2 regions of the Paenibacillus chartarius genome follow, and region 2 is predicted to be linked to the other one. Evidence: riboswitches for the same ligand, from Rfam matches in the RefSeq annotation. Region 2 holds a riboswitch; the other holds the start of a gene.
What was found. A riboswitch is a leader RNA that binds a small molecule or an ion and turns the genes downstream of it on or off. The one in region 2 is predicted to bind cyclic di-GMP.
Positions count from the first base shown of each region.

Region 1 (7,977 bases), on a different contig from region 2:
TAAAATTTCTTGCGGGGATACGTTGACCCCCATCCGAAGCGGCGGCAGCCCGAGCTCCCGGCATTCCCGGGCTAACCGGCAAACGGAACGAAGCACCCATTCGCCGATCGGTATGATCAAATTCAATTCCTGCGCCAGTGCGATGAATTCGGACGGCTTGATCAAGCCGAATTCGGCATGATTCCAATGCAGCAGCGCCTCCATACCGATAATTTCCATCCGGGTCAAGTCGATTTTCGGCTGATACAGCAGGACGAATTCGCCCCGCTCCAGCGCTCCAAACATGTCGGTCTCCAGCCGGAAAGCCTTGAAGCACTCCTCTTCATAATGCGGCTTGTATCGCATTACGGTATTCACGGCTTTCTTCCTGGCCCGATGCATGGCGCTTTGAGCCCGGTTCAGCAATGTACCCGCGTCCGTTCCGTCCCCGGGGTATGTGCTGATGCCGGCCGCTCCCGACAGCACCACCTCATACGGACCGATCGGAAACGTCCGATCGAGCGACCGGAAGAACAACTCCGCTGCGGCGTAGAGCTTTTGCGTATCCGCTTCCTTGCAAACGATGCTTATCGTATAATCTCCTGTCCGGCATATCAAATCTGCGTTCGGCAGCAGCTCGGCCGCGCGCTCCGCGAACAGCCGCAGCGCTTCGTCGGCAAGCGATTGCCCGAGCGTATCCGCGATCATATCCAGCGGCATGGCAACGAGGGAAACGATGGCGATGGGAGGCTGCGGCTGCTCCGCGAGATTGCAGCCGGTCCGGAAATATTCCTCCAGCATCGTCCGGTTCGGCAGCCCTGTAGCCGGGTCATGCAAAGCCATGTGACGGATCTGATCCTTCATCAGCTTCTGCTCAGTCATATCGAACGCAATGCCAGTTAACGATACGATATTTCCGTCATTGTCGAGCTCCGGAAAGACGCGGTCGTGAATCCAGCGAATTTCGCCTTGACCGCTAATAATACGGTACTCATGTACGATAGAACGACCGCTTTGCAATTGACCTTGATTGGCCATGACTGCGGCATAGTCGTCAGGGTGGATCATTTGCTGCCATAGGTCCGGCTCGGAATAAAAAGCTTGCACCGGATGACCGTATACTTTTTCCGCCCCCAGAGACAATTGCAGCAGCTTTCGGGTTCCAGGCTCTACCGACCAAATCGCCACATTCAGCGTTTCGAATATATGCTCGAGCTGAAGCTTCGATTGAATGAGCTCCTTCTTCAAAATTTGGCTCGACGTAATATCTCTCGAAATGACATGGATGCGAGGGTGCTTGTCCCCTTCGCTGTAACATAAAGACAACACGATTTGCAGCGATTTCCGCTTGTCGTTCTTCGCCATTACATCAACATCGATGGAGCGAATTTCGCCTTGCTTCGCCTGCTCGAGCGCCCGGCGAAACCGATTCCGATGCTCGGGCACGACCAAGTCGGCGAAAGGGATTTGCAGCAGTTCTTCGCATGTATACGAAACGAGCTTGGACAAGGCCGCGTTCTGCTCCTCCACCATGCCCTGCTCGTTCAAGATGAATAACGGATACGGGAAACCCGTAAGCCATTTTTCGTGCAATAACCACGTTCTCATGCTGCCGCCCTCCAAGAAGAAATAAAAAAACCGATGATCATTCGGCAGCTGGCTGGCATCGCGGACATCCGCCTTAGCCCCTGTAGCTTTGCGTCTCAAGCTTTCGCCTGGTTTGCTCTTATCGCGATTCGGTTATCATGGTTTGCTTGTACATATTCAACACAGATCGGCTTTCTCCTTCCGTGCATGAAAAATCTTCGGGGCGGCTACGCTAACGTTATTCCATAATGAACAGGCAGGTGTAACGATGAAGCAATCCGAGCAATCGTCCAACCGCAGCCAAGAAAATCAAGCACTTCCTCCCGAATTTGAATTGCCGCATAAGTTGAACGATTCGGAGGCAGGCAAAGGCTGGACGGCCTTTGCCGATCAAGAGGAATATGTAGACGAGCCGTAAGTGCAGTCTGCCGCACTTGAAGTTACGAAAAGAACCTTCGCCTCCCTTCTTAAAAGGGAACGAAGGTTCTTTTCCATGTTTCATTTATGCATATACAAGCTCCCCATCTCGGACAGCCTCTTGCGCGGGCGCTGCTGCAGCGGCAGATCCCGCCATCCGCTTCGTTTGCGAGTCCGTCACATAGTCGCATAAATATTTGACAAATGCCTCGTCCCGGGCCAGCCATGCCGCATAATGGCGCTTCACATGGCGCTCGGCCGCCGCGAATGTCGGGAACGACAGCTCGAGCCTTTCCCCGTTCTCCTCGATGTGCCATTCCCCTCCCGATTGATAAATCCACAGCCGGTCGTCCTGGCGGTTGACATAGAGACTGCCATGCACATTGTCCTTCACGTTGTACGTATTGCGGAAAGCGTCGGGCTGCATCGGCTCGATCGCGAACGGCTCGGCGACATAGATGCGGTACAGCTCTTCGCTGAGGTTACAGCCGGCCGCCTTCGAGTGACCGCCTCCGCCGTACCTTCCGGCAATTTCGGACACGTCGATGCCGTCGTGCACCGTACGCAGACTAACCTTGCGCCCGCCCATATTAAGGATGACGATATAATCGAGATGGGCGTGTTCTTTGCCCAGCTCGTTGCCGAGCTCGGAATGGTACGATTCGGCATGGACGATGCCGATGCATTCTTCTCCTACGTAGGTTTGTACCATTTCCCGTCTTTTGCGCCTGACGTACCTTTCGATCCGTTCTTCTTCGATCTCCAAAATTTTGGTCTCGAAGTCGTCGAAGAAAAACTCGTCATGCTCCTGAAGCCTTTGCACCATTTTCCCTTCGAACTCATCGATCGATACCATGTAAAATAAGTCATTCAGCCGTTTGGCCATCTGATTGCCGAGTCGTTCCCAGTCCCACGTATCATATTGACGGACAAGCTCGACGAACTGCGCCAGCGCTTGTGTAGGCTGCAGATGACCTTTCTCCACCAAGTGTTCATAAAACAACGATGTCGCGCATGCGGGACGCCCGTCCGTATACTCCACCTGTACAAAGCTCCAATGATGCCGGTTCAGGTGAAGCGCGGACTTATGATGATCAATCAGCCGGATCGTTCCGCCGGCTTTGGCGTATGCGGTCATTCGCTCTTCATTATCGCTGTTTACGGACAGATCGGTGATAAACACCTCAGCCGGCCGCTTCTTCGCCCCGTTCATCTTTGCCAGAAACCTCTCAACCTGAGGGTTCAAGCTGGATACGGAATTGTAACGGATATCCGCCTGCTCTCCGAATGCGCATCGCGCGACGATCCCGCATCCGACTCCATCCAAATCGTTGTGGGTAAACACCAAGATCACGCTGTCGTCCCTCCATATTCTGCGCAAAAATCAACACGTGCCTGCAGCTTCGTTTCCGCGGCGCACCACCTAGAATTCCCTCGCCTAGCCGCGTTATCCTTGGGATCGTTCTCGTATAAATCGATGCCGAATGACACACAATCTGATATAGCAATGCAACCGGACCACCGGAGTCATGTTAGGAATGAACATCAATTGCCGGGAAAGGTGGTCGCTATGAAGCCGAAGAAGTGGGACCTCATTTCACTTGCCTCTATCCCACTCATCATGACACTGGGAAACTCGATGCTGATCCCTGTGCTCCCGTTGATGGCAAGAGAATTGGCAATTACTTCGCTGCAAGTGAGCATGTTCATTACCGTTTTTGCCGTTGTGGCTATCCTGTTGATTCCGATTGCCGGTTATTTGTCGGACCGTTACGGACGGAAGAAAGTAATCGTACCAAGTTTAATTATTACCGGGGTCGGGGGAGCCGTCTCCGCTTTGGGGGCTTGGCTGCTGAAAGACGGCATGGCCTATTGGACGATTGTCGGCGGACGATTCCTGCAGGGCATCGGTGCGGCGGGCGCCGCCCCAGTCGTTATGCCTTTGATCGGTGATATGTTTAAACGGGAAAGCGAAGTCAGCCACGGTCTCGGCGTCATCGAAACATCGAATACGTTCGGCAAAGTGCTGAGTCCGGTGCTGGGCGCGGCGCTCGGTTCGGTGCTGTGGTATTTACCCTTCGTCTCCATCCCTGTATTCTGTGCCGTATCCGTTCTGCTTGTCCTATTTCTCGTCAGGTCGCCGAAGATGAAGGAAAGTCCGCCGAAGTTCGCCGAGTTCCGCAAATCGGTTGCCGCTATTTTCAAGCAGAAGGGCCGCTGGCTGTATGCCATATTCGCCATCGGCGGCATTTGCATGTTCGTCGTGTTCGGCGTGCTGTTTTACTTATCGTCGAATCTCGAGGATACTTTCGGAATAACCGGAATTACCAAAGGATTGATATTGGCGATTCCAACGGGGGCCCTATGTTTGGCCTCTTATGTGACCGGTAAATTTATCGGCTCAAACAAGAAGCGGATGAAATGGGTGAATTTCTTCGCCATGGTGCTCGTGACCGCTTCGATCTTTGCCATAGCCTGGTTTGATAACATCATATTCGTCATAGCATCGCTTGTGCTTGGCGGTGCGGGAATCGGCATCTCGCTGCCGTGTCTGGACGCCCTGATTACGGAAGGCATTCAGAAGGAGCAGCGCGGTACGATATCCTCGATTTACAGCTCCGTCCGGTTCGTCGGCGTGTCGCTCGGTCCTCCGGTCGTTTCTTTGCTGATGGGCATTTCACATTCCGTCCTGTTTCTCACGATTGCCGGACTGTCCGCTTTTGCAGCGCTGCTAACATTGGTAGCGATTCGCCCGCAGGAAAAGAACAACAAATCGTCCAAGCCTCAACCGCCGCGGGAGCGGAAAAACAGGGTATTCGTTATGCACAAACGCGAACCGGCGCGATAACCCTTATAGACACAGCAAAAAACGCCGATGGTTATGCGCGGCGTTTTTATTTGCCCGTTCAGCCGTTAAGGCAGCAGTCCAGGATTTTGCTTGCGAAGCTTGGCGTATGCTTCCGGGTATACCGCTTCAAGTGCGGCAGCGTAATGGCGCATCTTGTGATTGCCCAGCCAATTGGAACGGTTAAAATGAACATACAGTGCACGATTCACATGAACATAGGCGAATTCAGCCCCTAAGGCCGGGGGGAACGCCGTAATGACGTCGCGGACATTTTCGACCCGGACGCTGAGCGGTACGAGCCGATCATACTCGGAGGCGAACTGAATGTCGCCCACCTTCGGAGAACCGAATGTATACACGCAGGGCTTGCGAAATCGCGTATGCAGCGCAACATCTACGGCTGCCAGCGTTGCGAGCGCTCCCCCCATACTATGCCCTGTTAGAATCAGCTTCTTATTCGGCGAAAGACGTCGAAGGGCATGCATCAGCGGAGAACGAATTTGATGCTGATACAATTCGATGAAGCCGCGGTGAACGAAGCCGGCCTTCCGGCTGTAAGGGTAAGGGACCGGCTGCAATTTCAAATCCGTTCCCAGATCCCGCAAGCCGTCCGTACCGCGAAACGCGGCAATGATCGTTCCAGGCGCTTCGATGACGTAGCCGCGGTACCGGGAGGATCCGAGCGAAGCGACGAGACGATATCCTTTTGCCAACACGAAGCTCCCTTTGCCGCGCAGCTGCAGCACCGCTTGATAAGCCGCACCGCAAGCCAACACCGTCCATTGTCCCCGAAGCTTTGGCGTTCGCATCCTCCGTCCCCCTTCCGCTTTTCATCGATGCCTTAAAGCATTGTATGAGTTACGAAGACAAACAGAAACGTTCTGCTGCCTAAAGCAAATCTTAATAATGTTTAATACATATCCAATATTTGTCTAACAACTCGGATCTAAAATGAGACTTGTCCCAAGGAGGAGGTGTGTGATATGAAACAGTTGAAAATTAAAGCGCACGGATTGACCTTTGATACTCCGGTTGTAAACAGCAATGCCGTGTTTTGGGAAATCAAGGAACCCGAGTATGCCCGATTACGGAACGGTGAGCAAGTAGCGTTAGTCGAGAGGGGTACGGAAGTGCCGATGCAAGTCATGAAATGTCCTCGCCGCGATGTCATATTGACACCGCTCGGCTGCGACCTGAACGAGATTTATCGGGAAGACAGCGGTATCGATGAAGAAGCCTACAACAGCGAGGAGCTGATATTCGACTCCTATCGCTTAAATACATTCGGTGTTCTTAGCGGCAAGCAATTCAATCATTCCGTCCGGATCGTGTCGATCAGCAAGCTCGGCATCGGATTTACGATATCGAAGTTCATGCTGAACTTCGACGAGACGTACCGGCTGAACGTCATATGCGACGAAGAACCGATCAGCCTTCAAGCTTCCATACGGTATGCCCATCTTATCGAAAAAGGCATTTATTACTCGGCCGCCATCAAGTCCATCAAGCCTCGTGATTTGGAAGTGCTTCGTTATTATACGGCCAGCCAGCAGCTGCGGTAAGCCGGAAATGCCAAAACGCCTCCCTGCCTTCATGAGAAGGTCGGGAGGCGCTTATGCTTCAGCTTCTTAACGTTGTAGCTAAGATTGCAATAAAATTAATCGAACAGTGCGTCAAAATCGACGGCGCGAGCGTGCCGTGCTTCTTATACAACCAGCACATCATCCAGCTGACGACCGCGTACCCGAGAAATCGCTCCCAGCTCAAGTGAGCCGCACCGAATATGACCGAAGTAACGCCCGCCGCCGCCCAGAACGGCAGCTTGCCAAGGAAAGCGCCGAAAATAATGCGGCGGTAAAAAATTTCTTCGGCTATCGGCCCGAGGACGATGACGTGAAACACCATAATCGGAAACTGTTCGGTCAGCTGGTCCGTCAGCGAAACTTCAGGCCTGAATAACAGCGTACATAGAGCCATAGCATAAATCGAAATTTGCAGCGCCAGCGCGTAATCCTTATACATCCCCTTATTGCGGATCAGCCGGTTCCAGTCGGTGCCAATCCATTCATCCTTCAGCAAATAAATCATAAGCGGAATAATGATCGACGGGACCAGCCCCATCATGTACTTGCTTGGTCCGATAAGCAGAACGCCCGGACCGACTCCAAAGAAGAATATGATACAAATACTGACGTACCGCAGCCAAATCAATGGTGGTGTCCCCTAACTTATCGTGATGTACATGCGTATGCGCGAAAGAGTTCTATGGATAACTATAGCGCACGCCTATGAAAAGCACAATAAGTCCATGCCGGGCGGCAGAAGCCGAACGGACACGGACTTATTGGATGGATTCGCATGCACGCATCATGCTCCTTATTCGGTCTCTTCTGCAAGTCTGAACATGAAGTAGCTGCGGCAGCTGTTGGTAAAGAACAGCCGGTCGTCAGCGGCTGACGCCGGTACTTCCGACATAAGAGCTTCGCTCCCGAGCTCGCCATGACTTCTTTCGGAGCGGCGCGCATCGGCACCTTGCTCTCCGTGTTTTTGAATGTCGGCCATCGCAGATCACCCTTTCGAATATTCCTATATGTTACATTGTATTATAACAGTATCGATTTAACAACTTCTGTTATATATCAATTTTTCTTATGGGCAAAAAGAAAAGAGACGATCGTCACATCGTCTCTTATCATCATGGATTTACTCCGCTCTTCGCTCTTCGTACAAATCGATATACTGCTGCGCCGACCTTTTCCAGCTGAAGTCGAGCTTCTTGATGTTGCGGTGAATATGAGCCCATGCTTCATGATCGTTCCGGTAAAAATACACTGCTCTCCGAACCGTATGCAGCATATCGTGCGCATTATAATTCGCGAAGGAAAAGCCGGTGCCCTCTCCGGTAAATTCATTATACGGCTGCACGGTATCCCGCAAGCCGCCGGTCTCGCGGACAATCGGCAAGGTGCGGTAGCGCAGCGCAATCAGCTGGCCGATCCCGCACGGCTCGAATTGCGACGGCATCAGGAACAGGTCGGAGCCGGCGTATATCCGGCGCGACAGCCCGTCATCGAACCGGATTTGCGCCGACAGTTTAGCCGGATATTCCCGAGCCGCCCAACGGAACAGCTCCTCGTATTGATGCT
Region 1 covers NZ_JBHLWN010000077.1:127,466-135,442, forward strand. The annotation lists gene ACFFK0_RS20320 (EAL domain-containing protein) at 1-1,587, opposite strand, end outside; cyclic di-GMP riboswitch class I at 1,628-1,714, opposite strand; gene ACFFK0_RS20325 (hypothetical protein) at 1,835-1,984, shown strand; gene ACFFK0_RS20330 (DHH family phosphoesterase) at 2,069-3,337, opposite strand; gene bcbE (bacillibactin exporter BcbE) at 3,554-4,831, shown strand; gene ACFFK0_RS20340 (lipase family protein) at 4,897-5,640, opposite strand; gene ACFFK0_RS20345 (hypothetical protein) at 5,815-6,393, shown strand; gene ACFFK0_RS20350 (CPBP family intramembrane glutamic endopeptidase) at 6,452-7,042, opposite strand; gene ACFFK0_RS20355 (hypothetical protein) at 7,208-7,393, opposite strand; gene glgA (glycogen synthase GlgA) at 7,535-7,977, opposite strand, start outside.
Region 1: linked by a shared signal. The riboswitch ahead of ACFFK0_RS20320 (EAL domain-containing protein) and the one ahead of ACFFK0_RS07870 (hypothetical protein) in region 2 are both predicted to bind cyclic di-GMP.

Region 2 (7,977 bases):
GGCCTTTCCCCCGGCTGAGCAGCCCGAACGTCATCAATACCTTGCGATCCGACCAGCCAAGCTTGTCGCGGTACCGGGAGCGCTCCTCCGGACGGGCTGCAGGAGCTCCGTGCGGAATGAAGACGATCTTGGATTTCGGGATGAGGTAAGCTTCCTGCAAATAGCCGATCGCCTTCCGGTTCATGACGATGATGCGTTCACTGCAGCGGGCGATCTGCTGCTGAATAGACCGGTACGGCTCCTGCGGCTGTTCGAATACCGTATGGAACGTCGTAACGAGAGGCTTCTTCAGCCCTTGCGCCAGCTCAAGAACGTAAGCGCCGGCCTCGCCGCCGAAGATGCCGAATTCATGCTGAAGAGAAACGACGGAGACGTCGCTTCGATTGATTGTTTCGGCCATTCTGCGGTAAGCCTCCGGCTGGTGCTTCGGGAGCAGCCAGTACGCCGAATCCTCCGGGCCTTCCGTCAGGCGTTCTTCGGCGCTCATCACTACGACAGGGTCGATGCCTTGTCGGCTGCGGGCCTCTCTGACGCTTTGGCGCAAATGATGCGTGTACGTAGCGAGGCCGCATTTTTGCGGAACATACGTGCTGATATAAGCAATTCGACTCATTGTGCAACCCCTCCCGGCAGTACATTCATAACCGCTTCATGCAGCAAATGTCCGGCGCCGAGCTCCAGACCGGAGCCAAAGATGCAGTGATTCAGCTGCGCTTCCCGATGTACTTTGCAGCGATCCCACAATATACTTTCCGAACACCGGACTTGGGCGCCGATCTCGCAGTCGTCGCCAATGACGGTGTACGGACCGATAACACTGCGGTCACCAATGCGCACGCGGTCGCCAATAAGCACCGGCGGCACGAATAAGACGCCGGAGCCGACGTCGGTATGCTCGCCTACCCATATCCCTTGTCCACGCTCCTTTTCTTTTAATGTCAGTGCGATTTTCCTGTCCAGCAGGTCCCGGTGAAGCTTGCGGTAACGATCCGTCGTTCCCATATCGAGCCAGTAGCCGCCGAGAAGGAATCCGAAGACGCCGCCGTGGCTCTCGATCAGCTGCGGAAACGTTTCTCTTTCAATCGAAACTTCCTGTTGGGCGGGAATAGAGGCGAGCGCCTTTTTCTCCATTACGTACAATCCCGCATTAATGCGCCTCGACGGAGCTTCGTGAAGCGAGGGCTTCTCGACGAAGCGGATAATCCTCCCCCGCTCGTCCTGCTCGACAACGCCGTAATGCGAAGGATGATCCACCTCCGTAAGCCCGATCGTAACGAGTGCGCCGGACTGTTCGTGATAATCCAGAAGCGGAACGATCGGAGAACGCAATATAATATCGGCATTCAGCACCAGAAACCGGTCGCCGAGAAGGGGCTCGGCGTTCTTGATCGCGCCGGCGGTGCCGAGCCGGGTTTGTTCTACTGCATATTGAATGCTAACGCCCCAGCGACTTCCGTCTCCGAAATAATGCCGAATAACGTCTTGAGAATGATGAACCGCCATGACGAAGTCCCGAATACCTTCTTGCTTCAAATGCAGCAGCACATGCTCCAGCCAAGGACGGTTTCCTACAAGCGCCATCGGCTTCGGCAAGCCCTCGGTAAGCGGTCGCAGCCGCGTCCCCATTCCACCAGCCAACAACAATGCTTTCATTTGCATCCCTCCACAAAAAAATATTGGAAATAAAAAAGGGAAGCCGCCGATCATAGTGGAACGCCCGGTAAGGTCATGGTTAACATGATCGAACTAGAGGTTTCAGGTATGATGAAAGCTTCCCGTTTATAACCGCATCTCGCGTAAGGAGCAATTTGGCACTCGTCGTTACCGTTTGCTAATAAAAATCATAATCAATACCGCTTTTGTTGCTCAAGCCCGATTTTGGGCCCTTTTCTTTCATTATCACAAAGAAAATGGGCATTTATTTCGAATTTAGCCGGTTTACTCACGCGCTATCTGCAAGACGCTTGTTGATTCTCGGCAATAATTGGCTATATTAGTAAATGGATTGGCACTCAAGATAACAGAGTGCTAACAACTTCAGCGGCAAGGAGGAAGTTTATCATGTTGAAGCCTTTAGGCGATCGCGTGGTCATTGAACCGCAGCAACAGGAAGAAACGACCGCCGGCGGCATTGTCATCCCGGATAAGGCAAAGGAGAAGCCGGTGCGCGGTACCGTTATCGCGGTAGGGCGCGGCCGTATGGAGAACGGTCAGGCCGTTGCTCCCGAAGTGAAGGTCGGCGATGTCGTGATGTACAACAAGTATTCGGGAACGGAAATCAAGCAGGATGGCAAGACGTATCTGGTCATGCGCGAATCCGATATTTTAGCGGTGCTGGTACCGTCTGCAGAGAAGGAGCTGGTTGCCAATGGCTAAGCAATTGCTGTTTAACGAAGATTCCCGGCGGGCGATGCTGCGCGGTGTCGATACTTTAGCGAATGCGGTGAAGGTTACCCTTGGTCCGAAAGGACGCAATGTTGTTTTGGAGAAAAAATTCGGCTCTCCGCTCATTACGAACGACGGCGTTACGATCGCCAAGGAAATCGAGCTGGAAGATCCGTTTGAGAATATGGGCGCCAAGCTGGTCAAAGAAGTGGCGACCAAGACGAACGATGTCGCGGGCGACGGTACGACGACGGCAACCGTGCTTGCCCAAGCGTTAATTCGTGAGGGCTTGAAAAATATTACTTCAGGCGCCGATCCGATGGCCATGCGTAAAGGGATCGGCAAAGCTGTCAGCGTCGCCGTCGAGGAAATTCGCAAAATCGCCAAAACGATCGAGCAGAAGCACGAGATCGCTCAGGTAGCGGCAATCTCCGCAGCTGACGAAGAAGTCGGTCTCTTGATCGCCGAAGCGATGGAGAAGGTCGGCAAGGACGGGGTTATTACCGTTGAGGAATCGAAAGGGTTCTTGACAGAGCTCGAAACCGTGGAAGGGATGCAGTTCGACCGCGGCTACATCTCGCCTTATATGAGTACGGATTCGGATAAGCTGGAAGCGGTGCTGGAAGATCCGTACATCCTGATTACGGAAAAGAAGATTTCCAGTATTCAAGATCTGCTGCCTGTTCTGGAGCAGGTGCTCAAAACCGGCAAGCCGCTGCTGATCATAGCCGAGGACGTGGAAGGCGAGGCGCTCGCCACTCTCGTTGTGAATAGGCTGCGCGGAACGCTTAAGGTGGCTGCCGTGAAAGCTCCGGGCTTCGGCGATCGCCGCAAAGCGATGCTGCAGGATATCGCCGTTCTGACCGGCGCGCAGGTGATCAGCGAAGAGCTCGGACTGGATCTGAAGAAGGCGCAGCTGGAGCAGCTCGGCCGCGCCCGTCAAGTGAAAGTGACGAAGGAAGCGACGACCATTGTCGACGGCGCCGGAGCGAAGCAGGATATCGGCGCACGCGTACAGCAAATCAAACGGCAAATCGAGGAAACGACGTCCGACTTCGATCGGGAGAAGCTGCAGGAGCGCCTTGCCAAGCTCGGCGGCGGCGTTGCCGTTATTAAAGTCGGAGCCGCTACCGAGACGGAGCTGAAAGAGAAGAAGCTGCGGATCGAGGATGCGTTAAACGCGACTCGCGCAGCGGTCGAAGAAGGGATCGTCGCCGGTGGCGGCGTCGCTCTCGTCAGTGTAACAAAGGCAGTAGGAGACATTCGTACCGACAATGTCGATGAAGCGACCGGCGTGAACATTGTCCTGTGCGCTCTGGAAGCTCCGCTGCGGGCCATTGCCGCCAATGCCGGAATCGACGGCTCCGTCGTCGTTGAACGAATCAAGAACGAGCCGGCCGGGGTCGGTTATAACGCCGCTACCGGCGAATGGGTCAACATGATCGAAGCGGGCATCGTCGACCCCGCGAAGGTCACTCGCTCCGCCCTGCAAAATGCGGCTTCCGTTGCGGCAACGTTCCTGACGACTGAATGCGTCATCAGCGACAAGCCGGAACCGAAGAAGTCCGGCAGTGCCCCCGCACCCGATATGGATATGTAACCAAAGTTATATTACCGCTATGTGCCGGCCCGAGATGGGCCGGCTTTTTTTATTTATCCGCTGAGTAGCGGATATCGAACTTTATCGGCATTCCGTATGATATCCCGGCAGGATCGTGGTATGCTTGGAGTAAGTCAAATATTACGCATGTTGACAGGAGGCTCCGCTATGGAAGCAATGCTGATCGTCTTGATCGTTATGGTTGCTGTTATCATTGCCTTTAATGCCGCCAACCGGAAGAATAGCGCTTCTCCGGCTTCCCGCCGTCCTGTGCGGCGTCCCGAGTTCGTTCCTTACGACCGCTCGAAGCTGCCGCCCCGGCTTGGCTTGCTTCACGGGGTGCCGCTCGCGGACACGGAGAACCGCCTGCTGCAGGCATTCGACGATGCATTCGGCAATCGGGTCGTGGAGCGGATGCTGGACCGTTATCCCCGGATGAGTGTCGATGAGGCGGAGTGCCGGCTGTTTGAGCTGAAGCGATATTTTCTGATGGGCGCATTGCTTAGAAGCACGCCGATGTTCTCCGACGAAGTGGACGACGTGTGGCATGAGATGCTGATGTTTACCCGCGAGTATGAACGATTCGGCCAGTCGTTTGTCGGTGCGACGATCCATCATGCCCCGCATGCCGGGAAGACGGAAATGCCGGGGGAGAGAGCGTGGTTCGATTGGCTCTATGCCCATCTGTTCGAAGCGACGCCGTATAGTTCGCGGCTGTGGCACGGGTTTTGCCGATACCCGATGGACCGCGGCCAGCTGAAGCTGCTGGCGGAAGGGGATCCTGCCGAGCTGCGCCAGAAGTATTTCCACGCGGAGCGGGCAGATGCGTATCCCGATATCGGTATGACGATCGAGCGGCTGATCCGTCAGGCGAAGGAGGAGCTTCGTTATGCGGGTGAGCAAACTCATTTTGAGAGAGAGCAGGCTGTTCCGGATTATGTAAGCGGGGCGCTGCTCGGCGTCAGCGCGGCGATGCTGTTCTATTCGATGTCGGACAGCGGCAGCTTCGAGCAGGGAATGGAGCAGGTGCTCACGCCGGAAGAAGAAGAGCAGCTTCGGAAGAACGAAGATACGTCATCCGGATGCAGTTACTCGTCGTGCTCATACGGCTCCTCCGATGATCAGGGCGGGCGGGACAACGACGGCGGACGGGGCGGGGACGGAGGCTATGACAGTGGCGACAGTGGCGGCAGCGGTGGCAGCGATCATGGTGACGGCGGTTCAAGCTCCTGCTCATCCTCGTCCGGATCTTCTTGCGGTTCAAGCTGCGGAGGCGGAGGAGATTGAAAATAGTTCCATATACCTATTAAATTTATAGAAAAATAAGATGGAAGTATGATAACATTTCAAATGTGCATCGTTTATCTTAGACATAGCAGAGAATACACCATTTGACACAATTCGATGATTCTCGAAAGGGCAAACCAAGCGAAAGCTTGGGACGCAAAGCTACAGGGGCTTCCGCGGAATTTGCGCCATGCCAGCCAGCTGCCGAAGGAACGGGTCTTTAGAACCTTTCCTGTCGGAACAGGCAAGGTTCTTTTTGTATGGTTATTTACAACTTTAGAGAACGGGGGGATCGTTCGCGTATGGATCAAAAGATTCGCATGGACGGGTCCGAGAAGGAGCCGAAGCTGGTCATAGACGGCGAACAGTATTTGCTGCACGACCGCTGCTGGGACATCGAAATCGTGACCGGAAAGCTGTTCAGCATTTTGACGTTTTATTGGAAAGGCGAAGTGAAGCTGTCGATTCGCTACGAGCAGAAGAGCGAATCGCTGTGGACGAAGCTGGAGGCGTTCCTGCTGAGCGCTTACGATTATTTACGGTCGGCGTCCGCGACGTTGTCGAATCGTTACGCTGTGTAATAGGAAATATGGCGGAAGCCGGCAGCCCGATATTCGGGAAGCCGGCTTTTTCGACATGGAAATTTTGTCGTTGTCAGACGGCTTGGGGGCGACTTATAATAGAGTGAGAGAGTTTATACATAGGTCTTTGGAACTATTAGGAGGAAAACCATGAGATTAATTACTAGATCTGACTTCGATGGTCTTGTATGTGCAATGCTGTTCAAGAAGCTGGGGATGATCGACGATATGAAATTCGTCCACCCGAAAGATATGCAGGACGGTCTGATCGAAGTGACGTCGAACGACATTCTTGCCAACGTGCCTTACGTTCCGGGCTGCGGCTTATGGTTCGACCATCACGCCAGCGAGCTTACCCGCGTCGGCGAGAAAGTGCAATTCGAAGGAGAAACGCGCATTGCCCCGAGCGCGGCGCGTGTCGTATACGACTACTACGGCGGCCGGGACAAGTTCGGAGCGGAGCTGGACGATATTATGGCCGGCGTGGACAAGGCCGACTCCGCACAATTTACCCGCGAAGATATATTAAATCCGAAGGGCTGGGATTTGCTCTCGTTTATTATGGATGCGAGGACGGGACTCGGCCGTTACCGCGACTACCGGATCAGCAACTATCAGCTGATGGAGGATCTGGTCGATCACTGCGCCAAGCTGACCTCCGAGGAAGTGCTTGCGCTGCCGGACGTGGCAGAGCGCGTGAAGCGTTACTTCGAGCTGGACAAGGAGTACCGCGACATGCTGCTGAAGCATACGCGGACAGACGGCAATGTGATCGTTACCGATCTGCGTGACGTCGATCCGATTTTCCCGGGCAACCGGTTCATGGTATACGCGCTGTTCCCCGAGCAGAACATCTCGATCTGGGTCGTGGATGGACGGGCGAAGCAAAATTGCGTGTTCGCCTGCGGCCACAGCATCCTGAACAAGACGTCGAAGACGAACATCGGCGAGCTGATGCTGAAGAACGGCGGCGGCGGCCATCATGCGGCGGGTACGTGCCAGGTGCCTTACGAGCAAGCAGAAGAGACGCTCCAGTCGCTGATCGGGTCGATGAAGCGGGACGGGTAGCAATTATCTAAGTATTGGTGAGCCTGTGGGTGCACGGAAACGGTGCATGTACAGGCTTTTTTTGTGTATAGCCAGGAAATTAAAGATCAACCTTTCTGTGGATGGGCATCTTTGCCACGAAAGGGGCGGCAGGGACGGTTTGAATTCAAACCAAAATCAGATGAGCTAGCTGTTCGCAATAATCTTGTTGTATGCAGGCAGGTATTTATGGCTGACCGCGTTTCTTGCTAACCATTTTAAGCGAATCCGTCGAATAATCCCGGAAAGGAGCAGGGAGTTCGCAACAAGGACCGAAAGGGCGTTGTTGGAGGCGGAAAGGAGCGGGGAGTTCGCAACAAGGGCCGAAAGGGCGTTGTTGGAGGCGGAAAGGAGCGGGGAGTTCGCAACAAGGACCGAAAGGGCGTTGTTGGAGGCGGAAAGGAGCAGGGAGTCCGCAACAAGGACCGAAAGGGCGTTGTTGGAGGCGGAAAGGAGCGGGGAGTTCGCAACAAGGGCCGAAAGGGCGTTGTTGGAGGCGGAAAGGAGCGGGGAGTTCGCAACAAGGACCGAAAGGGCGTTGTTGGAGGCGGAAAGGAGCGGGAAGTTCGCAACAAGGACCGAAAGGGTGTTGTTGGAGGCGGAAAGGAGCGGGGAGTTCGCAACAAGGACCGAAAGGGCGTTGTTGGAGGCGGAGAGAAGCGGGGAGTTCGGGGGGCGTCACCTCGTATGCCAAGGCGGAATTGGAAGTGACGAGTTTCCAATAGCGGCCTGAAGCCAAACAACCGGCAGCCCTGACACGACGGTGCGCACCGTAGGCTGCCGGTTGTGCGCCGGGTTACTTCCGCGGCGGCAACGGGCCGAAAAATTGATGAAAGTGCGTTTCGATGCGGCCGTTGAACAGCTTCCGGTTTTTGTCCGAGCGGCGGCCCATATAATGCTCCAATTGGCGCGCCGGCGAGATGACGAAGGCCGACCACGTCGGCAGCCGGTCGTAGAGGCGCCCGAGCTCGCGCAGGGCGTGCTCGGCCTCGCTCTGATCGCCAAGCCGTTCCCCGTAGGGCGGGTTGGTGATCAGAG
Region 2 covers NZ_JBHLWN010000029.1:26,820-34,796, forward strand. The annotation lists gene ACFFK0_RS07845 (glycosyltransferase family 4 protein) at 1-613, opposite strand, end outside; gene ACFFK0_RS07850 (sugar phosphate nucleotidyltransferase) at 610-1,653, opposite strand; gene groES (co-chaperone GroES) at 2,062-2,376, shown strand; gene groL (chaperonin GroEL) at 2,369-3,985, shown strand; gene ACFFK0_RS07865 (UCP032817 domain-containing protein) at 4,154-5,272, shown strand; cyclic di-GMP riboswitch class I at 5,394-5,481, shown strand; gene ACFFK0_RS07870 (hypothetical protein) at 5,575-5,853, shown strand; gene ACFFK0_RS07875 (exopolyphosphatase) at 6,004-6,921, shown strand; gene ACFFK0_RS07880 (hypothetical protein) at 7,223-7,672, shown strand; gene ACFFK0_RS07885 (THUMP domain-containing class I SAM-dependent RNA methyltransferase) at 7,736-7,977, opposite strand, start outside.